Linked DNA regions of Myxococcus xanthus. The protein of the gene in region 2 binds, or shares a complex with, the protein of the main gene of each other region. Links are inferred from orthologs where the notes say so. Each region holds a gene or a part of one and is shown on either strand. Other genes may lie near its edges.

Region 1 (10,638 bases), 3.0 Mb from region 2 along the record:
CCGAACTCCCGGGACAGCGCCGTCAACAGGGCCTCGGGCGGCTTCTCCCAGATGCCCATGGTGCGGTCGCCCTGCACGTTGCTGTGACCGCGCACCGGGCACAGGCCCGCGCCCGGCTTGCCGATACCGCCGCGCAGCAGCGTCAGGTTGACGATCTCCTGAATGCACGCCACGCCGTTGCGGTGCTGCGTCAGCCCCATGGCCCAGCAGAAGATGGTGCGCTCGGAGCGCGCGAGGATTTCCGCCGCCGCGAGCACCTGCGCGCGCGGCACCCCACTCCCCTCCTCGACGTCCTCCCACTTGACCGCGCGCATGTGGGCCGCGTAGGCCTCGAAGCCCAGCGTCTTGTCGTCGATGAAGCCCTTGGCCACCACCGAGCCGGGGTTCGCGTCCTCCATCTCGAACAGCGCCTTGGCGATGCCCTGGAGCAGCGCGGCGTCGCCGTTGATGCGGACCTGAACGAACAGGGAGTTGAGCGCCGTCCCGGGCCCGATGAGGTGCAGCACGTCCTGCGGGTGCTTGAAGCGGTTGAGCCCCGTCTCCGGCAGCGGGTTGATGCTGACAATCTGGCAGCCCCGGCGTGCGGCGGCCTCGAGCGACGACAACATGCGCGGATGGTTCGTCCCCGGGTTCTGCCCGATGACGAAGATGGCATCCGCCTTGTCGAAGTCCTCCAGCGTGACGGTGCCCTTGCCGATGCCCACCGTCTCGTTGAGCGCCGAGCCGCTCGACTCGTGGCACATGTTCGAACAATCCGGCAGGTTGTTGGTGCCGAACTGCCGCACGAAGAGCTGGTAGAGGAACGCCGCCTCGTTGCTGGTGCGGCCAGACGTGTAGAAGCTCGCGGCGTCTGGCGTGTCGAGCGCGTTCAGCTCCTCGGCCACCAGCGCGAAGGCTTCGTCCCAGGACAGGGGCTCGTAGTGCGTGGCGCCTTCGCGGAGCACCATCGGGTGCGTCAGCCGGCCCTGCTTGCCCAGCCAATGGTCCGTCTGGAGGGAGAGGTCCGCCACGCTCCATTGACGGAAGAACTCCGGCGTCGCCCGCGCGGCCATGGCCTCTTCCGCCACCGCCTTGGCGCCGTTCTCACAGAACTCCGCCATGGAGCGGTGCCCCGGGTCGGGCCACGCACAGCCGGGGCAGTCGAAGCCCTCCTTCTGATTCACCTTGAGCAGCAGCTTCGTCCCGCGCACCACGTCCATCTCACCGTAGACGTGCCGCATGGCGGAGATGACGGCGGGGATGCCGCCCGCCACCGTCGCGACGGGCCCCACGGAAGGGCCATGGGCCTCCTCGGGAGGCTGGGCGCAGGGCGTTGCCTTCGCGAGCGCGGACGACGCTTGCGCGCCAGGCCCCTGTGCGTTCCGGCTCCCGTCGTCCATGGCACTCCCTCCAGGCATCGCGCGGCCGGCTGGCTGGCTGGTCGCGGCAGGGGACTCTACCGCGCTCTGGCCGCGCGGGAACGCTCATGGAACGACTGGCGCCTCCCCCGGCATACGGCGGCCACTCCAGGGCCCCCATGCCCGGCCGAGCCCCTGGCGGGGCCTGCCTGCATTGCCAGCAGCGCTCGCGGTCCAGAACGTCAGGAGACAGGCCCTGGGCGAACGCTTAACGAGAGGAGGCCATCCAGATGAACGGCAGGCGCGATGACGACCGGCGATGGGGAGACAGGGAGCGGGAGCAGCGGCCCTCGAGGGGCTGGGAGGACGAACACACCCATCCGAGGGACACCTGGGCCCGCGCCCCGGCCAGGGATGATGAGCACGGCTACGAGCGCGGGTCCGAACGCAGGGGCGACTTCGAGCGGGACGACGCCGGCGCCGAGCGACGACGGGGCGATCCGCACCGGGGCCACCACCGCCGAGGCGGTTGGGCCTCCGAGGATGATGCGTTTCCACGCTCCTTCGACAGCGAGCGGCACTTCCGGGACGCGGCGAGGGACCGGGACACACGCGACTACCAACAAGACGTGGACTTCGGACGCGCCGCGCGCGCCCTGGACCAGGGCCGGGAGTATGGCCGCGACTTCGACCTGGACCGGGAGCTGGACCGCCGCGCCCGGAACTTCGACCCGGAGCGCATCGCCAGACGGCCCGGCTACAGCCCGAGCGGCACGTTCCGCGAAGTCGAGGAAGACTGGCGCCTGGAGCCTCCCTACCTCGGCGTCCTGGAGGACGTGGGGACGGAGGTAGGACGCCGGGGCGGACACGAGAGGCCAGAGCGCCGGGGGCACGGCGGAAGGCACCATGGCCACCGAGGCGCCGACGACGCCCACGAGCGCCGACGACGGGAAGCGGGCGGCATGGACCGGGGCCGGCCCTGGCGCGCCGCCGGACGCATGGCCGAAACGGATGTCCGCTACGGGGGCACACAGCCCGCGGGCCACGGCCCTGGTGTGGAGAACATGGCGCCACCGTGGGATGGGTACGCCACCAGTCCGTCACGGCCGGACGACCACGATCTGGGGCAAGGTGGCTTCTCGGGTGGGCGCTACCGGCCCGAAGGCCCTGTGAGGGCGCCACCCCGGGGACGCGCGCCGCGAGGCTACCGGCGCTCCAGCGAGCGAATCCTGTCGGACCTCTGCGACCGGCTGATGCAAAGCTGGGTGGACGCCGAGGACGTGGACATCCGCGTGCGGGACGGCGTGGTGCTGCTGGCCGGCGTGGTGCGCAGCCAGGATGAACGACACGCGACGGAAGCGCTCGCCCGGGACGTGCTGGGGGTGAAGGAGGTCATCAACGACATTCGCATCGACCGCGAGGACGGCGTCGTGGACCGGCCCGCGTCACGCAGCCCCGTCCAGACTCCGGGTATGGACGCCTCCGACGACGACACGCTGCATTCGTGACGCGGCAGACGCGACGCGGCGCGACGCGGACATCGCGGTGGCCCGGAAGCACGCTGGTTCAGGTAGTGTGCCGGGCCTTTCCGTCCGCCACACTCTAGGAGTCCGTTCATGTCCCGCGTCATCCGCGCCCCCCACGGTTCCACCCTGTCCTGCAAGGGCTGGGTCCAGGAGGCCGCGCTCCGGATGTTGATGAACAACCTCGACCCGGACGTCGCCGAGCGCCCCGAGGACCTCGTCGTCTACGGCGGCACCGGCAAGGCCGCCCGCGACTGGCCCTCCTTCGACCGCATCGTGTCGAGCCTCCAGAACCTGGGCGACGATGAGACCCTGCTCGTCCAGTCCGGCAAGCCCGTGGGCATCTTCCGCACGCACCCGGACGCGCCGCGAGTGCTCATCGCCAACTCCAACCTCGTGGGCCGCTGGGCCAACTGGGAGCACTTCCACGAGTTGGAGAAGAAGGGCCTGATGATGTACGGCCAGATGACCGCGGGCTCGTGGATCTACATCGGCACGCAGGGCATCCTCCAGGGCACCTACGAGACCTTCGCCGCCGCCGGCCGCTTCCACTTCGGCACCGACGACCTGGCGGGCCGCCTCATCCTCTCCGGCGGTCTGGGTGGCATGGGTGGCGCGCAGCCGCTGGCCGCCACCATGAACAACGCGGTATTCCTCGGCGTGGAGATCGACCCCACTCGCGCTCGCCGCCGCGTGGAGACGCGCTACCTGGACGTCGTCGCCAAGGACCTGGATGAAGCGCTAGCCCTGGTAAAGGACGCCCAGGAGAAGCGCGTGGGCCGCTCCATCGCCGTCATCGGCAACGCGGCGTCGGTGTTCCGCGAGCTGTACCGCCGCGGCATCAAGCCGGACCTCGTCACGGACCAGACGAGCGCCCATGACCCGCTCAACGGCTACATCCCCACGGACCTGTCGCTGGAGGCCGCCGCCGAGCTGCGCCAGCGGGATCCGGAGACGTACGTCCGCCGCGCGCGCGAGTCGATGATGATGCACGTGCAGGCGATGAACGACTTCCAGAAGGCCGGCAGCCACGTCTTCGACTACGGCAACAACCTGCGCGGCCAGGCGGAGCTGGGCGGCATGGAGAACGCCTTCGAGTTCCCCGGCTTCGTCCCCGCCTACATCCGTCCCCTCTTCTGCGAGGGCATGGGGCCCTTCCGCTGGGTGGCGCTCTCCGGCGACCCGGAGGACATCCGCGTCACCGACCGCGTGGTGCGCGAGCTGTTCCCCCAGAAGGCCTCGCTCCAGCGCTGGCTGAACATGGCCGAGGAGCGCGTGGCGTTCCAGGGCCTGCCCTCGCGCATCTGCTGGCTGGGGTATGGCGAGCGCGCCAAGGCGGGCCTCGCGTTCAACGAACTGGTGCGCAAGGGCGAGGTGAAGGCGCCCATCGTCATCGGCCGGGACCACCTGGACTGTGGCTCGGTGGCGTCGCCCAACCGCGAGACGGAGGCGATGAAGGACGGCACGGACGCGGTGGCGGACTGGCCCATCCTCAACGCGCTGGTGAACGCGGTGAACGGCGCCTCATGGGTGTCCTTCCACCACGGCGGCGGCGTGGGCATGGGCTACTCGCTGCACGCCGGTCAGGTCATCGTCGCGGACGGGACGGCGGAGGCCGCGCGCCGCATCGAGCGCGTGCTCACCAGCGACCCCGGCATGGGCGTGCTGCGCCACGCGGACGCGGGCTACCCGGAGGCCATCGAGGTGGCGAAAGAGCGCGGCGTGAAGATTCCCGGCATCACCACCTGAAGATGAAGCAGGAGGCCGCAGTGAAGCGCTTGTGCGCGGCAGGGGTCGGACTGTGGGGCGCCGCCGTCGTGGGACTGACGGGGTGCGCCCCCACGGCGATGGGCCCCATGGTGATGCGGATGGGGCCCGGGGCGCCGGACCGCAACGTCATGCAGGTCGGCATGCGCTCCGGCCCCCGGCTGAGCGCGCCCATCGCGGGGACGCAGGCCGGCGTCGGAACGGGAAACAGCTTTCGGGGAAACGAGTCGAGCTTCTCCACGCAGCAGTGGGGCGTGGCGTTCGACGCGGCCCTGACGGTGCCCCTGTCCGAGCGGCTGCACCTGCACACCGGACTTCAGGGCGAGTTCCTCCTGCCCATCCCGCTGCCCGGGTACGGGCTGTACGCCGGGGCCTCGTACTACGTGGGCTCGGAGCAGCTGGGCCTGGCCCCGGCGTTGTCGCTGCGAGGCGCCTCTGATTTCGGGCTAGGCACCCCGCGCGGCGGGCCGGGCAGCATCTTCGGCGCGGAGGTGTCGTGCGCGCTCACGATGCAGCCGGAGAAGAACGTGTCCATTGGCCTGGTGCCCTTCGCGTCGTGGCACACGGTGGCGTCGCACGGGCGCAACGAACAAGCGTTGTATTACGGCGGCGTGGTGGCGGCGCGCGTCTCCTGGGGCGGAATGAACGACTTCGAGCTGTCGGGCGGGTTTGGCCGCGCGAAGGTTGGCAAGGGTGTGAGCTGGAACGTGCCCATCATGGGCGCACGCGGAGGACGTTGAGACATGGACGTGCTGGACCTGCTGGTGCGCAACACCTCCGAAGTGCTGACGGTGGAAGGCTCGCACCGCGAGCGCGCGGAGGACGCCCTCACGCCGCGCCCTGGCGCCGTGGTGGGTGTGCGAGGAGGCCGCATCGCCTACGTCGGCCCCGAGGCGGAGCTTCCCTCGAGCGCGGTGGGCCCTGACACCGAGGTGGTGGACGCCCAGGGTGGCTTCGTGGGCCCCGGCTTCGTGGACCCGCACACGCACCTCGTCTTCGCCGGTGAGCGCTCGGCGGAGTTCGACCTGCGCAACCAGGGCGCCACCTACCTGGAGATTGCCAAGGCGGGCGGTGGCATCGCCGGCACGGTGCGGGCCACGCGGGCCGCGAGCGAGGACGAGCTGGTGCGGCTCGCCCTCCCCCGCACGAAGCGCCTGTTGGAGCAGGGCGTGACGACGGCGGAGGTGAAGAGCGGCTACGGGCTCGACCTGGAGACGGAGCTGAAGATGCTGCGCGCGGTGCGGCGGCTCGGAACGCTGACGCCGCTTGAGCTGGTCCCCACGCTGCTGTGCGCGCACGCCGTGCCGGAGGAGTATCGCGGCAAGCGCGAGGACTACGTGCGGCTGTGCATCCAGGAGATTCTCCCCGCCGTCGCGCGCGAGGGGCTGGCGCGCTTCTGTGACGTCTTCGTGGAAGACAGCGCCTTCACCGTGGACGAGGCGCGCCGCATCTTGAGCGCGGGCCGGGCACTGGGAATGGTGCCGCGGCTGCATGCGGACCAGCTCACCGCGTGTGGTGCCTCCGAGCTCGCCGCGGAGCTGGGCGCCGCCACGGCGGACCACCTGGAGCAGGTGACGGACGCGGGACTCAAGGCGCTGGCGGACGCCAACGTCACGGCGGTGCTCGTTCCCACCTCCACGCTGTTCCTGCGCATGCGGCCCTACGCGCCTGGACGCCGCATCCGCGATGCGGGGCTCAACGTCGCTTTGGGTACCAACGTCAACCCCGGTTCCGCCATGAGTGAAAACACAGCGCTGGCGCTGGGACTTGCGTGCCTGGAAAACGGGCTTACTGCGGCAGAGGCGTATTGGGGAGCCACCCGTGGCGCGGCGGTGTCCTTGGGACTGCAACAGCACGGCAGGCTGACCGTGGGTGACCCGGGCGACCTGGTGGTCTTCAGCTGTGCTTCGTACCGCCATCTGCCCTACCATCTAGGGGTAGCGCACGCGCGAGTGGTCGTGAAGGCCGGACGCATCGCTGTCCGGCAGCAGATGGAAGGCTGCGCGTGAACCGGCGTCGCAGAGACACAGCGGCTCCGAGTGGATAAAGACGGGACGACATCCGTCAGGGCCGGACGTTAAGAGTATTCGTTGCTAGCCATGTGCCGACTATTTGGATTCCGTTCAGCGATTCCCGCCGCCGTGCACCCCTCCTTGGTGACGGAGAAGAACTCGCTCCTCATCCAGTCGCGCGAGCACAAGGATGGATGGGGCATCGCGGCCTACGGCGCCGAGCAGGCGCCGGTGGTTGCGCACGGTGTGGGGCCCGCCCACAGTGACCCGGACTTCGAGCGGGTGAGCAGCCGGGTGTCCTCCCACACGGTGGTGGCGCACATCCGCCTCGCTTCGGTGGGCGCGGTGGAGCTGCGCAACTCGCACCCCTTCCTCCATGGCCGCTGGGCGTTCGTACACAACGGTACGGTGCGGGAGTTCGCGCAGCACCGGGCTGCCGTGGAATCGCTCATCTGCCCGAGCCTTCGGACGAACATCCAGGGCACCACCGATAGCGAGCGGTGCTTCTACCTGTTCCTCACCCGCCTGGCGGCCCGGCATCCGATTGACCGGCAGGTTCCGGTGGAGGCCGTGGCGCGCGCGCTGGCGGAGACGATGACGCTGGTGGCCGCCATCACGGATGCCGCGAATCAGGATGGCCGCTCGGCGATGAACTTCCTCGTGTCCGACGGCGAGCTGATGGTGGCCTCGCGGCGCAACCGAACGCTGTTCGTGTCCACGGGCTCGTCGCGCGACGACGTGTCGACGCTGCCGGCGCCAGGAACGAAGCTGGAGCAGCTCGTCGTGGCCAGTGAGTCACTGTGTGGCGGGCCGTACTGGGCACCGGTGGCCGAAGAGGACGTCATCGGCGTGGACGCGAACCTCGTGTTCCACCACTGGCGCGTGCCGGAACTCGCGGGTCCGGACCTCTTCCCCGCCGTGAAGCCGGACACGTCGCGCGGCGTGGCCTGAGGCCTCCGCTGCGCGCCGAACTCATCGAACGGTGGCAGACGGCCGACGGTCAGCGGCGGCGCTCGGAGTTCCTGCAAATGGGGCTGCGGGGCAACTGGCCCGAGGCCTTGAGCGGTTTCGTGGCAACCTCCGAGCTGGGTGACAACCCAAGAGACCTCCGAGGCATCGACTTGTCAGGGCAGGACCTGGCATCCGCAGACTTGGTGCGCGCGCGGCTGGAGGGGGCGAGGCTCGATGGCAGCGGGCTGGAGTACGCCCAGCTCGACCTGGCAACACTCACGGGCGCATCGCTCCGGCTCGCCCGGCTGAACCACGCGAGCCTCCACGCGTGTGTCGCGTTAGGTACTCAATGGGATGACGCTCAGCTGGAAGGCACCCGGCTCACGGCGTCCAACTTGACGGGGAGTTCCTTCCGCCGAGCCCGGTTTCGAGGCGCTCAGCTCGAACAGACCATCTTGCTGAACGCGGACCTCCGCAACGCGGACCTGCGTGACGCGAGGTTGTTCCTCTGCGACCTGGAAGGCGCACTCCTCACTTGCGTCCAATGGAATCCGCCACGAACGTATCCCGTCACGAGCCAACACCTGGCCGAGATTGCTCGTCGTGCCGGATTCCCCTCATTCATCGAGCCGCTCCTGGTGCCCGGCGGCATCATGGACCTTCTCCACATGTCGAACAGGCAGGTTCTGCTCCACGTGGAGGCCGCGATAGAGGCCAGCACGGACGTCCAGTCGGAGCTGCGCGCCATTCTGCACGAGAAGAACTGGCGCATCGTGCTGATGGCGGCTGCAGGCATCGTGCTAGCGGGAGCCGACGAGGTCACGTTGGCGGCGCTCTGGGCGCGGATCGATGAAGGGAGCTGGGTCCACCCTCAGCTCACGGTGGCCGCGGTGCTCCGCGATCCATCCTGCGATGACCGGGTACGCGAGCGACTCATGCATCATGAGTTGCCGCGACGGAACAACATCCGAGAGAGCCTGGAGTGGGCGGCGACCGTTGGACGCAACGTGCTCGGCTTACGCGAGCCCCACTCCGGGCACCACACCTGCCAGGCTCACCGCTGGCTGAGACAACTGCAAGCCTTCGCCCCCCTGAAGGTCCAGGAACAGTGGTTACGCGGAGGCAGCGCCAAAACGTGAACAGGCCACGCGGGCGGCGGGGCCCCGATTGAGATTGAGCAGCTCCTGTTCGGAAATGTCGGGACTTTCGCCGCCGCCAAAACCCCCGACATTTCCGAACAGCACGCGCTCAGACCGCCCAGGGAGGCAGGGCCTGCCTGATGGGAGTCCGGTACCCCGCTTCGAGTCAGCCCATCCACGCGTCAAGCAACGCCGCAGGCCGTACACCAAACGCCTCCGCCATCAGCTCGCGTGCCTCGCCGCCCGCGTGCTTCAGCGTGACGCGCAGGTAGTCACGCGGCGCAGCCTGCGGAATCTTGTCCAGCCACTCCACCAGCATCGCGCTCTCGGTGCCTTCCAGGTCCAGGAAGCCCGTGGCGTACAGGTCGTCGTAGTCCGTCAGCCGGTACAGGTCCGCGTGGTACAGCGGGATGCGTCCCGAATACGGATACACAATCGCGAACGTGGGGCTCGCCACCTCGGAGCGAGGAACGTTCGCCCCGTCCGCCACTCCTCGCACCAGGTGCGTCTTTCCCGCGCCCAGGTCGCCAATCAGCCCCACGAAGTCACCGGGCTCCAGCAACTCACCCAGGCGCACACCCAGCCGGTGCGTCTCCTCGGGAGACTCCAGCCGTACCGTCCGCACACGCGCAGCCGACGCTTCCGTGCTCATCGTTCCCACCGCAGCCACACCTCGCACAGCCCCTGCTCCACGATGTCCCCTGCAACCAATCCCAGTTGCCCGCGCTTCGCCGCCGCCAGGTCCCCAGCGAGCCCGTGCGCGTACACCGCCGTCCAGATGGCCGAGGGCACTGGAAGCGACTGAGCCAGGAACGCGCCACAAATCCCGGACAGGACGTCCCCCGAGCCACCCGTCGCCATGCCCGGGTTGCCCGTGGTGTTGAGGTACACGCGTCCATCCGCGCCACTCGTCAGCGTCCGGTCCCCCTTCAGCACGAGCGTCACCTGAAGCCCCTCGGAGAACTGCCGCGCCACGTCCAGCCGGTGCGCTTGGACTTCCTTCGTGGACTTGCCCGTCAGCCGGGCCATCTCTCCCGGGTGCGGCGTCATCACCACTGGCCCCTTCGCCCGGCGCAGCACCGACAAGTCCGTGGCCACCGCATTGAGCGCGTCCGCATCCAGCACCGCGGGCACCTCCACGCGCGACAACAGCTCGCCAATCAGCGCCCCCGTCTCCGGGCCCCGAGGAATCCCCGGCCCGATGACGAGCGCATCCTTCCCCTCCGCCGCCGCCACCAGCGCGTCCAGGTCACCCATGCCCAGCGGCCCGGAAGCCTCCAGCGGGATGCCCATGATTTCCGCCGAATGCGCCTGGATGGTGTCCAGCGCGTCCGCGCGAGCCGCCACCGTCACGAGCCCCGCGCCTGAGCGCAGCGCCGCCTTCGCCACCAGGGCCGCGGCCCCCGTCTTCCCCCGGCTCCCCGCCACCACCAGGACGTGGCCGAAGGTCCCCTTGTGGGAGTCCGCCTTGCGCACCGGCAGCGTGCGCCGCGCGTCCGCCTCCTCCACCACGAAGAGCTCGGGACCGGAGACCTCCTTCGAGGACTCGCCCCCCATGCCGATGTCCACCTGGTGCACGCGGCCACACAGCGAGGCCCCCGGCTCCAGCACCTGCCCCGGCTTGAGGAAGCCGAAGGCCACGGTGGCATCCGCCTCCACACACGGAGAGAAAGGCTCCCCCGTGTCGCTCTGGAGCCCGGACGGCACATCCGCCGCCACCACCTTCGCCCCCGCGGCCCGCCAGCCGCGAATCGCCGCCACGGCGTCCGCGAAGGCCCCAGCGGGCGCGCGGCTCAAGCCCGTACCAAAGAGCGCATCCACCACCACGTCGCCCCGCCCGGGCGGCACCACGACCTCCAGCGCGCGCGGCGTCACACCGAAACCCTTCACCGCCTCCAAGTTCCGGCGC
Region 2 (10,517 bases):
GGACGAGGACCTCTGGCGCATCGTCGCCTTCGACAAGGACGAGGGCGCCGACACCCTGACAGCGTCGTTCGAGGCCGCGCTCCTCCAGGTCGATACGCACCTGGAGTCGCTCGTCCGCTCGGATGTCAATCAGGCGAACGTCGATTTCGACGAGCCTCCTGTCGAGGCCATTGTCGAGGCGACCATCGAACCGGTAGCACCGGATTCATCGGGGGCCTTCCCCGGTGACAACTCATGGCCAACTGGCCAGACTGACTGGGACGAGCCGTCCGGAGACCTGGACGACTGGGACTTTGACGAGGACGACGTGGCGGCAGATCCCTCCAACCCCGACGAGGCAGCAAAGCTCCGGCGGCAGCGTCTCTTGCGCCGCGCCATGGAGAACATGGGTGTCCTCGGTGGGCGCCCGACCGCCGCACCGAGCGCCACGCCCGCGCCCACGAGCGAACCCGCCGCCGCCCCGGCACCCGCGGCCTCCGAGCCTCCCCGGCCCGACGAGGCCCGCCTGGCCCAGAAGCTCGAGCAGCGCTTCGCGGACGTCCAGGCCAAGCGAGACCACTTCTACGTGCTCGGCGTTCCGCAGGACGCCACGCGCGACCAGGTGAAGACCGCCTTCCTCAACCTGGCCAAGATCTTCCATCCGGACCGCCTGCCGCCGTCGCTGCCCCACATGGCGCCGAAGATCACCGCCGTGTTCGAAGCCATCCGAGAGGCCTACGAGGTCCTCTACGACGACACCCGGCGCAAGACGTACCAGCAGAACCTCCAGGCCCAGCAGGCCCTGCCCAAGCCGCCCGCGTCCGCGCCGACCGCCCCGGTACTCCGCCCGCAGGGCCGTGCCGACAGCAACGCCGACGACCTCTACAAGATGGGCGAGGTCTTCTTCCGCAAGCGCGACTTCACCACGGCCTCCGACCACTACGACCGCGCCCACGCGCTGGACCCCAAGCCCCTGTACCTGTCCGCTCGGGCCTGGGCCATCTACATGGATCCGGCGCGCAAGGCGGACATGGCCAAGGCCAAGCAGATGATGGCGGACGCGGTGCGCGCCGATCCGAATTGTGATCGGGCGCACTACCAGCTCGGCGTCATTGCCCGGGTCGAAGGCGACATGGACCGCGCGGAGCGCTGCTTCCGCGAGGCCGTGCGCGCCAACCCCAAGCACCTGGAGGCCAACCAGGAGCTGCGGCTCATCGACATGCGCAAGAAGAACCCTCCGAAGAAGGGAGGCTTCTTCCGCTAACGCGGCAGGCCTCACACTGGGTACGGGTGCTTCAGCCCGGCCCGATTTGACTCTCCCCGCACCTGACTCGAGCCGCCTGTCCAGCAGGAGGCCAGCCAGGTTACCCACCGGCCCCAGCCATTGACACGCCTGGAAAGCGGGCAGGATGCTCCCGCGTCAGGCTCCCTGGGCCGTCTGCAGTGACGAAAGGCATGGAACGTGGCCAAGCAGCACCTGCTCCTGGTCGATGGTGACGCGAAGAGCCTCCGGGTCATGGAGGTCAGCCTGAAGAAGGCTGGCTTCTCCGTGACGACGGCCATTCACGGCAAGGATGCGCTCGAGAAGGTCCAGATCAGCCCTCCGGACCTCGTGCTCGCGGACACGAAGATGCCGGAGATGGACGGCTTCGAGCTGTGCAAGACGCTCAAGTCCGACGAGCGCTTCAAGTTCATCCCGTTCGTCTTTCTGACGAGTCAGAAGTCGGTCGAGTTCAAGGTGCGCGGCCTGGAGCTTGGCGGTGACGACTACCTGACCAAGCCGATCTACATCAAAGAGATCGTCACCCGCGTGAAGATGATCCTCCAGAAGGCGGAGAAGGAGAGGATCGAGAAGCGGGAGACGACGAAGGGTGGCTTCGCCGGCAGCCTCGCCGACATGGGCGTGGTGGACCTGGTGCAGACCTTCGAGATTGGCCGCAAGACGGGTCTCATCAACATCCAGGGCGAGCGCACCGGCACTGTCTACTTCAAGGACGGACGCGTCATCGACGCGGAGCTGGGACGGCTCAAGGGCGAGAACGCCTTCTACCGGATGCTGAACACCTTCGAGGGGCAGTTCGAGGTGCAGTTCAGCGCGCTGGACCGTCCGGAGCGCATCGAAATCTCCACGCAGGGCCTGCTGATGGAGGGCATGCGCCGCCTCGACGAGTGGGGCCGCATGCTCGAGCAGCTGCCGCCGCTCGAGACGGTGTTCGAGATCGACTACCACCAGCTCGCCGACCGCCTGTCGGAGATTCCGGACGAGGTGAACGGTCTCCTGAGGCTCTTCGACGGCAAGCGCGCGTTGAGCCGCGTGGTGGAGGACTCGGACTTCGAGGACCTGGCTGCGCTGGGCATCATCAGCAAGCTGTACTTTGAGGGCCTCATCCGCGAGCTGGGCAACGCGCCGCTGGAGCCGGTGCAGAGCAGCAAGCCTGGCATCGAGCAGTGGCTCAACACGGCCCCGCAGGCCAGCGCGACCGTGGAACCCGCGCCTCCCGCGCCGGAGAATCCGCCGCAGCCCGTTCCCGAAGCCGCCGTGCCCGAAGCGGCCCCCGAGCCCGTGGCCGCCGCGCCGGAGCCTTCCCCGCGGTCCATGCCGCAGAGCGTGCTCGCGCCTCCCGCGGGCGTGGAGGACGAGCCGGCCGCGCCGCCGCAGCCGACCGCCGCGCCTGCGCAGCCCGCCAACGTGGTCGTCTTCCACGCGCGGCCCAAGCGCTCGGACACGCCCGAGTACACGCCCGAAGTTCCGGTGGCCGAGCCGGTTCCGGAGGTCCCCGCGCAAGAGGGCTCGGCGTTCCTGGTCGAGCCGCCGCCGGCCCATCGCGCCGTGGAGCACGCGCGTCGCAGCCTGCTGCTGGACTGGAGCCGCGTGGACACCGAGGGCATCAGCGCGCCCACTACGTGGGGGCCCGGCTCTGGCTGGTCGCACACGCCGCGGGCCCATGGCGCCTCCTCTTCCTCCGCCTTCGCCGTGAGCGCGCCCGCCTTCGAGCCCGTGCCCTCGCCGCGTGCGCCCATCTTCGGTGGCGCGGCCGTGGCACCCAATCCGTTCCCGCCCGTGCCCCCGCCGACGCCGGCACCGCCGTCATCCGAGGTGACGCTGGTGAGTGGCAGCGGCTACGTGACGCCGCCCATCCCGCCGGTGCAGGTCGATGCGGAGTTCGTGGCCGAAGAGGTTCCCGCCACGTCCCAGCGCGCGCTGCCGCCCTATCCGGGCCACGGCGTGCCCGAGCTGTCCGCCGAGCCGCCCACGCCCAGCGCGCCACTGGCCAGCACGGTCGAACCGTTTCTCGCATCCCCGGTATCGGCTCCGCCTGCCGTGGAGACGCAGCCCGCCGAGCCGGCCGCCACCGCGCTCGCGACGCCGGTCGATACCGCTCCAGTGCCGTCCTCGACGCCCGTGGATGCCGCGCCCGTGACGCCCGAGGAGGCCGCCCCGGCTGCCTCCTCGAAGCCCACCGACGACGGAGTCGTCACGCCCGTGAAGTCAGCGGACGCCGCCCCTGTTGCGCCCGCGAAGCCCGCTTCTTCCGGACAGTCGGCCGAAAGGAAGCCGGCGGCGGCCACGCACGCGAATGACGCAGGCGTGGCCAACGCGGGTCGTTCCAAGCGCACCGGGCTCATCATCGGCGCGGCGGTGGTCCTCATCGGAGCGGTCGCGGCCGTCGTCGCGGGGACGGGCAGCGGTCCGTCGCAAACGCCTCCGTCGAAGCCTCCCGTGGTGGAGACGAAGGCCCCCACGAACGGCGACGCCCAGCAGACGCCGCCCCCTGAGAAGGCGCCACCGCCCGAGGATGCCACGGCCAATGCTCCCGAGACTCCGCCGGAGCCGCCCGCCGCTACGCCAGATGCGGGCGTGGCCATTGCCGAGGCGCCGAAGCCGCCCGAGGCGACGCCCACCGAGACCACCGAGACCACCACTCCGCCGGCGCCCGCCGTGGATCCGGAGGTCGAGTTCGCCACGCTGGTGAAGCAGGCGAGGGCGGCCGTCGTCAGTCAGCGGTTCCGGTCGGCGGCGGGAAGCTATCGCAAGGCGCTGGCGCTCAAGCCGACGGCCACGGAGGCGAAGGCGGGCCTGGGCATCGCGCTGGTGAACGGCTTCACCACGGACGGGGCCTACCGCGAGGCGGCCAAGCTGCTGCAGGAGGTCGTCAAGGAAGAGGCCTCCAACGCCCGTGCCTGGCTGTCGCTGGGCATGGCGCTACAGTTCACCGGGAAGAATTCCCAGGCGGCCGACGCCTACAAGCAGTACTTGTTGCTGGAACCGACGGGGTCTTCCGCCGAAGAGGTCCGCACGTTGCTCAGGGGGCTGGGCAACTGAGCGGGGGCGGCCCCACTTCCTTCATTGGCCCCCTGAGAAGTGAGCCGCCTTGCTCGTCCTAGGACTGGAAACCTCGTGTGATGAGACTGCCGCCGCCGTCGTGGAGGACGGCCGCCGCGCGTTGTCGGATGTCGTCTCCACGCAGGTGGACATCCACCGGCGGTGGGGTGGGGTGGTGCCGGAGCTGGCCAGCCGCAACCACATCGTCCAGGTGCTGCCCGTCGTCCACGAAGCGCTGACGCGGGCGAACAAGACGCTCGACGACGTGGACCTCATCGCCGTCACGTCCGGCCCCGGCCTCATCGGCGCGCTGCTGGTGGGCGTGCAGGTGGCCAAGGGCCTGAGCCTGGCGACGGGCAAGCCCTTTGTGGGCGCCAACCACCTGGAGGGCCACCTGCTGGCCATCCGGCTGCTGGAGGTGGCGCCGGAGCCGCCGTTCCTCGGGCTCGTCGTCTCCGGCGGGCACACCAGCCTCTACGAGGTGCAGGCCTACGGGCAGTACCGGCTGGTGGGCAGCACACGCGACGACGCGGCCGGCGAGGCATTTGACAAGACCGCTCGCATCCTCGGCCTGCCATATCCGGGCGGGCAGCCCATCGATCAGCTGGCGCAGCAGGGGAATCCGGAGGCCATCCGCTTCCCGCGCGCGCTGCCGGGCGACAACTTCGACGTGTCCTTCTCCGGGTTGAAGACGGCGGTGCTGCACCACGTGCAGAAGCACGGCGTGCCGCAGGGCCAGGCGCTGGCGGACCTGTGCGCGTCCTTCCAGGAGGCCGTGGCGGACGTGCTGTCGAAGAAGCTGGTGGCCGCCGCGCGCCGGTTGGGCCACAAGCAGCTGGTGCTGTGCGGCGGCGTCGCTGCGAACTCGCGGCTGCGGGCACTGTGTCAGGCGCGGGCCGAGGAGCGGGGGTTGAACATGTTCCTGCCCCCGGTGCGGCTGTGCACGGACAATGGCGCCATGATTGCGGTGGCAGGGTATGAGGCGTACCGCCGCGGCCTGCGCGGAGATTTCCGCCTCGCCGCCGACCCGGCCTGGCGCATGTAGAGGGGAGCAGACGGGTGGAATCGCCAAGAGACATCCTCAAGCGGCATGGCCTGCGCGCCAAGTACAGCTGGGGACAGAACTTCCTCGGAGACGAGGACGCGCTGGAGGCCATCGCCGACGCGCTGAACCTGCGCGCCGATGAGCCGGTGGTGGAGCTGGGCCCGGGCCTGGGCCACCTCACGCGCTTCCTGGCCGCCACCGGGGCCCGCGTCACCGCCGTGGAGCGGGACCGGGACATGGTGATGGTGCTGGAGAAGGAGGCCATCCCCGGCGTGCGCGTGGTGTCTGGCAATGCGGCCACGGTGGACTTCGCGCAGGTGGCCAATGCGCCCGACGTCGCGGTGGCGGGAAACCTCCCGTACCACCTCACCAGCCCCATTCTCTTCCGAGTGCTGGAGCAGCGGGCCCATGTCTCGCGCGCCGTCTTCACGCTCCAGAAGGAAGTCGTGGTGCGGCTCGCCGCGGAGCCCGGCAACCGTGACTACGGGCTGCTGACGGTGCTGCTGGGCATGCACTACGACGCGGACAACGTCCTCACCCTGGAGGCCTGGCGCTTCCATCCGCCCCCGAAGGTGGACTCCGCGGTGCTGCGGCTCACCCGCCGCAAGTCGCCGCGCGCGCCCATCATCGACGAGGCCCGCTTCACCCGCGTGGTGAAGGCGTCCTTCGCGCACCGGCGCAAGACGCTCATCAACTCCATCAAGTCGGACCCGACGCTCGGGACGACGGAGACGCTCATCGCCGCCCTGGAGGCCGCGGGCGTGGATCCGCAGCGCCGCGCGGAGACGCTGGCTCCCGAGGAGTTCGCCGCCATCGAGCGCGCGCTTGGCCCCGTGAAGGAGGCCCCGCCTACGCCCGCGGAGTAGGGCGCAGCTAGCGTCCGCGCATGCCCAGCGCCTGGAGCAGGCCGCCCTGCTGCTCCAGGTAGGCGAAGAACTCGGCTTCGGGGATGCGCATCCGGGCGAGCACGCCGCGGAGGATGTCCTCCACGGTGCCGTCCTGTCGGCGCTTCAGCTCCATGGCCGTCTTGAGCAGCACCACGCCGTAGAGCGGATCCGGCTCCACGGGAGGTGTGGGCGCTCGCTGGGTGGGCGTGCTCTGGCGGGCCTCTTCCAGCCGCACCACTGTTTTCGCCCTGTGTCTGCCGCTCATGTCCGGAGACCACCCCGCGCACACGCCAAGAAGTCGCGCGGACCGTAGGGGATGCGTCTCGGAGCGTCAAGGGACGCGGGCCGCCGTGGAAAATTGCCGGATTCCAGCGGCCGTGTTGTGTTATCCGCCCGCGTGCGTGGCCGCGCCTTCGCGCGATGTCTCGCGCGCGCGGTCTCAAAGCGCATTCCGCGGGCGGGAGGCCTCGGGCGGATGGACTACCGGTATATCGTGGTGGAAGGGCCCATTGGCGTGGGCAAGACGAGCCTCTCCAACATCCTCGCGGAGCGTCTGGCGGGGCGGCGCATCCTCGAAGTCGTGGAGGAGAACCCCTTCCTTTCCAGCTTCTACACGGACCGGCAGAAGTTCGCGTTCCAGACGCAGATCTTCTTCCTGCTGTCGCGCTTCCGGCAGCAGCAGGAGCTGTTCCAGCAGGACCTCTTCAGCTCGATGACGGTCAGCGACTACCTGTTCGCCAAGGACCGCATCTTCGCGCACCTCAATCTGGACGCGCACGAGCTGGCCCTCTACGAGCGCGTCTTCGAGGCGCTCGGGCCCCGCGTGGCCAAGCCGGACCTGGTCATCTATCTCCAGGCCCGACTGGACGTGCTCCTGCACCGCATCAAGAAGCGCGGCCGGGAGTTCGAGCGCAAGTTCGACCCCACGTACCTGGAGGGGCTCGTCCACTCCTACAACAACTTCTTCTTCCACTACACGGACACGCCGCTCCTCGTCGTGGATACCTCGGACATCGACTTCGTGAATGTCGAGGCAGACAGGGAAGACCTGCTTGCCACCATCCGGAAAGCGAAGCCGGGGACGCAGCATTACGTTCCGAAGGCTTCCCGCCGGGGCTGAAAGTCAGGCTCCTGGTGGGACGTCCGCCTTCAATGCCCCCACGGCAGGCGCGGGGGCGTTAGAGTGCGGTGGCGGGCCCAGGGCTCCCGGCGATCCCCTGAGGGGACGGCGAGGCGCGAATGGACCCGTCAGGCCGTTCAACCCGTAGCCATAGGAGGTGAACCGTGAAGGACAAGGTCACCATCCACACACTGAAGCGCTTCAAGCAGATCGGTCAGAAGATCTGCATGGTCACCGCTTACGACGCCACGTTCGCCCACATCCTCGAAGAGGCAGGCGCGGACGTACTGCTGATAGGCGACTCGCTAGGCATGGTCATCCAGGGGCATGACTCCACGCTGCCGGTGACGATGGACCAGATGGTCTACCACACGGCCGCCGTGGCCCGTGGCGCGCGCCGGGCGCACGTCGTGGCCGACCTGCCCTTCATGAGCTACCAGGTGTCGAACCAGGAAGCGGTCCGCAACGCGGGCCGGCTGGTGGCGGAAGGCGGCGCGGGCAGCATCAAGATGGAGGGCGGCGCCGAGTTCGCGGACACGGTGCGGGCCATCGTCCGCGCGAGCATCCCCGTCATGGGACACCTGGGGCTGACGCCGCAGTCCGTCCACAAGATGGGCGGCTATGTCGTCCAGGGCCGTGGCGATGACCAGGCGCGGCAGATTCTGGACGATGCGCTGGCGCTGGAGCAGGCCGGGGCCTACGCGCTGGTGCTGGAAGGCGTGCCCATGGACCTGGCGCGCACCGTGACGCAGCGCCTGTCCATCCCCACCATCGGCATTGGCGCCGGCGTGGACTGTGATGGCCAGGTTCTCGTCTGCTACGACCTGCTGGGCATGAACCCGGACTTCAAGCCGAAGTTCGTGAAGCGCTACGCCAACCTCCACGGCTCGATTACGGATGCCGCGGGCACGTACTTCGCGGAGGTCCGCAAGGGCGCGTTCCCGGACGAGGAGCACTCCTTCAAGGCGAACAAGAACATCCGGCTGGCGACGGGGGCTCCGGCTCCGGCGGCCCGGGTGGAGCCATCCGCGCCCACCGAGGATGGCGAGAAGATGGGCCCCGTCTACGGGAGACCCGCCTAGTCATGGCTCCCGCCGTCCTGAAAACCGTTGAGGACGTGAAGGACTGGACGGCGGGGCTGCGCCGGGAGGGGCACCGGCTCGCGCTGGTGCCCACCATGGGCTTCCTGCACGAGGGTCACCTCTCGCTCATTCGCGAGGGGCGGCGCCGCGCGGACGTGGTGGCCGTGTCCATCTTCGTGAACCCCACGCAGTTCGGGCCGCGGGAGGACTTGTCCCGCTACCCCCGGGACTACGAGGGTGACGTCGCCAAGTGCATCAGCGCGGGCGCGCAGGCCATCTTCGCGCCCGCGGGCCCGGAGGTGATGTACCCGCAGGGCTACCAGACGTACGTGGAGGTGACGGACGTCAGCCAGGGCCTGTGCGGGGCCCGGCGTCCGGGGCACTTCCGCGGGGTGGCCACCGTCGTCACGAAGCTGCTGACGCTGTTCCGCCCGGAGGTGGCGCTCTTCGGGGAGAAGGACTACCAGCAGCTCCAGGTCATCCGGGCACTCAACCAGGACCTGCACCTGGGCGCGGACATCGTCGGCATGCCGACGGTGCGTGAGCCGGACGGCCTGGCGATGAGCAGCCGCAATGCCTACCTATCCCCCGAGGAGCGGCAGCGGGCGCTGGCCCTGTCCCGGGGGCTCAAGGCCGCCCAGGCGCTGCTGCGCGAGGGCACGCGGGAGTCGGAGCCCCTGGTGGCGGCCGTCCGGCGCGAATTGGAAGCGGCGGGGCTCCGGGAAGACTACGTGGAACTGGTGGATGCGGAGCGGTTGACGCCGCTGGCTTCGGTGGCGCCCGGGCAGCCTGCCCGGTTGCTCGTCGCGGCCTTCAGTGGCACGACGCGCCTCATCGACAACATGCAGTTGGGTGGTGAGGAGAACGCGGGACGCGTATGACATCCGGAGGGAAGTCAAAGGGAGTGGGCAGCGAGCCCGGCGTGAGAGTCATCGCGGAAAACCGTCGTGCGCGTTTCGACTACACGGTCGACGAAAAGCTGGAGGCCGGGCTGTCGCTCACGGGAAGCGAGGTGAAGTCTCTGCGAGACGGAATCGCCAATCTGTCGGACGCCTACGCGCTCCCCAAGGGGGACGAGCTCTTCCTGCTCAACGCGAACATCGGCTCCTACAAGGCGGCGAGCGTCTTCGACCACCTTCCCACTCGGGGGCGCAAGTTGTTGATGCACCGAGGAGAAATCGACCGTTGGACGGCGAAGGTGCGTGAGCGGGGCTATTCGATCATCCCGCTTGTGCTGTACTTCAGGAAAGGCCGTGCCAAGGTGGAGCTGGGGCTCTGCCGGGGCAAGACGCACGAGGACCGGCGCCACGACATCAAGGAGCGGGAGACGAAGCGGGAGATGGACCGGGCGATGCGCCGACGTTGAGAGGGGCGCCCGAAGTTCTTTCGCCGTACACCGATGGACGACAAGAAGGTTCTCGACAAGAAGGAGCGGCTGCTGGCCGCGCTCGACCAGGGCATGGTGATGATTCACCTGGACGCGCGCCGTCCGGGCGTGCTCGTCCCAGCCTCCGTCAAGACGGAGGCGCACCTGCGCCTCAATCTCTCGTACCGGTTCGACCCACCGGACCTCACGGTGGGCGAGTGGGGCGTGCGCTCCACGCTGAGCTTCTCTGGCTCGCGCTTCACCATCGCGGTGCCGTGGTCGGCGTTGTTCGCCATCGCCAGCCACGTGACGAAGGAGTTCTGGATGTACCCGGAGGACATGCCGCCGGAGTTGCTCCAGCAGACGGCTGCGTCACGTCCGGCGCAGCCCCTGCCCGTGGCACCCGTGCCGGTGGCAGCGGAGCGCCCGCGCACCTTCCTCCGGGAAGTGCAGGGCGAGCGGCGCGATGATCCGCCCGCCGACGTTCCGCCCACGGACGGACCCCCGGACGAGCCACCTCCGCCGCGTCGTGGTCATCTCCGCCTGGTGAAATGAGGCGCGCTCAGCGCTTCAGCTTCGCCTCGATGTGGGCGGCCTCGCCGCCGGAGAACGTCCCCTTCCACGTGCGGTGGCCTTTGAGCCGGACCTGGATGGGGACGCGTCCTGCTGGATGGCGGTTCTCGAGCAGCAGCGGCGTTGTCCCCAGCTCCGCGT

The links.
Region 1: the proteins of tsaD (region 2) and tsaE are in contact, whole or in part, in a crystal structure (PDB 6N9A), measured with the Thermotoga maritima proteins. The link is inferred for Myxococcus xanthus from one-to-one orthologs. Residues at the interface, in WP_004082750.1 of Thermotoga maritima: Cys10, Asp11, Arg49, His50, Leu82, Gly84, Gly135, Gly136, Glu154, Thr155, Leu156, Asp157, Asp158, Ser159, Glu162, Asp165, Lys166, Arg169, Leu170, Tyr175, Lys213, Thr214, Leu217, Tyr218, Gln221, Arg222, Asn324; in WP_004082108.1 of Thermotoga maritima: Leu37, Gly38, Lys46, Lys57, Val59, Lys60, Ser61, Thr63, Phe64, Thr65, Leu66, Met67, Val69, Pro71, Tyr82, Arg83, Leu84, Asp86, Asp88, Phe89, Asp93, Ile128, Asp130, Glu131, Arg134.

The regions. Positions count from the first base shown.
Region 1 is NZ_CP017174.1:5,341,192-5,351,829, forward strand. Bases 7,639-10,638 are described here. They hold tsaE (tRNA (adenosine(37)-N6)-threonylcarbamoyltransferase complex ATPase subunit type 1 TsaE), read right to left. Parts: upstream 9,382-10,638; coding sequence 8,896-9,381; downstream 7,639-8,895. Other genes in these bases: BHS09_RS21910 (pentapeptide repeat-containing protein), read left to right, coding at 7,710-8,729; BHS09_RS21920 (NAD(P)H-hydrate dehydratase), read right to left, coding at 9,378-10,638. In the rest of the region: BHS09_RS21880 (FdhF/YdeP family oxidoreductase), read right to left, coding at 1-1,379; BHS09_RS21885 (BON domain-containing protein), read left to right, coding at 1,628-2,845; hutU (urocanate hydratase), read left to right, coding at 2,954-4,609; BHS09_RS21895 (hypothetical protein), read left to right, coding at 4,612-5,367; hutI (imidazolonepropionase), read left to right, coding at 5,371-6,636; BHS09_RS21905 (class II glutamine amidotransferase), read left to right, coding at 6,727-7,590. UniProt on the Escherichia coli protein: Required for the formation of a threonylcarbamoyl group on adenosine at position 37 (t(6)A37) in tRNAs that read codons beginning with adenine.
Region 2 is NZ_CP017174.1:2,330,565-2,341,081, forward strand. The notes cover bases 3,472-6,350. They hold tsaD (tRNA (adenosine(37)-N6)-threonylcarbamoyltransferase complex transferase subunit TsaD), read left to right. Parts: upstream 3,472-4,352; coding sequence 4,353-5,348; downstream 5,349-6,350. Other genes in these bases: BHS09_RS09935 (response regulator), read left to right, coding at 3,472-4,303; rsmA (16S rRNA (adenine(1518)-N(6)/adenine(1519)-N(6))-dimethyltransferase RsmA), read left to right, coding at 5,363-6,214; BHS09_RS09950 (hypothetical protein), read right to left, coding at 6,222-6,350. Outside these bases: BHS09_RS39265 (J domain-containing protein), read left to right, coding at 1-1,243; more of BHS09_RS09935, read left to right, coding at 1,442-3,471; more of BHS09_RS09950, read right to left, coding at 6,351-6,500; BHS09_RS09955 (deoxynucleoside kinase), read left to right, coding at 6,711-7,355; panB (3-methyl-2-oxobutanoate hydroxymethyltransferase), read left to right, coding at 7,520-8,437; panC (pantoate--beta-alanine ligase), read left to right, coding at 8,440-9,318; SsrA-binding protein SmpB, read left to right, coding at 9,315-9,803; BHS09_RS09975 (ClpXP protease specificity-enhancing factor SspB), read left to right, coding at 9,837-10,358; BHS09_RS09980 (serine/threonine-protein kinase), read right to left, coding at 10,366-10,517.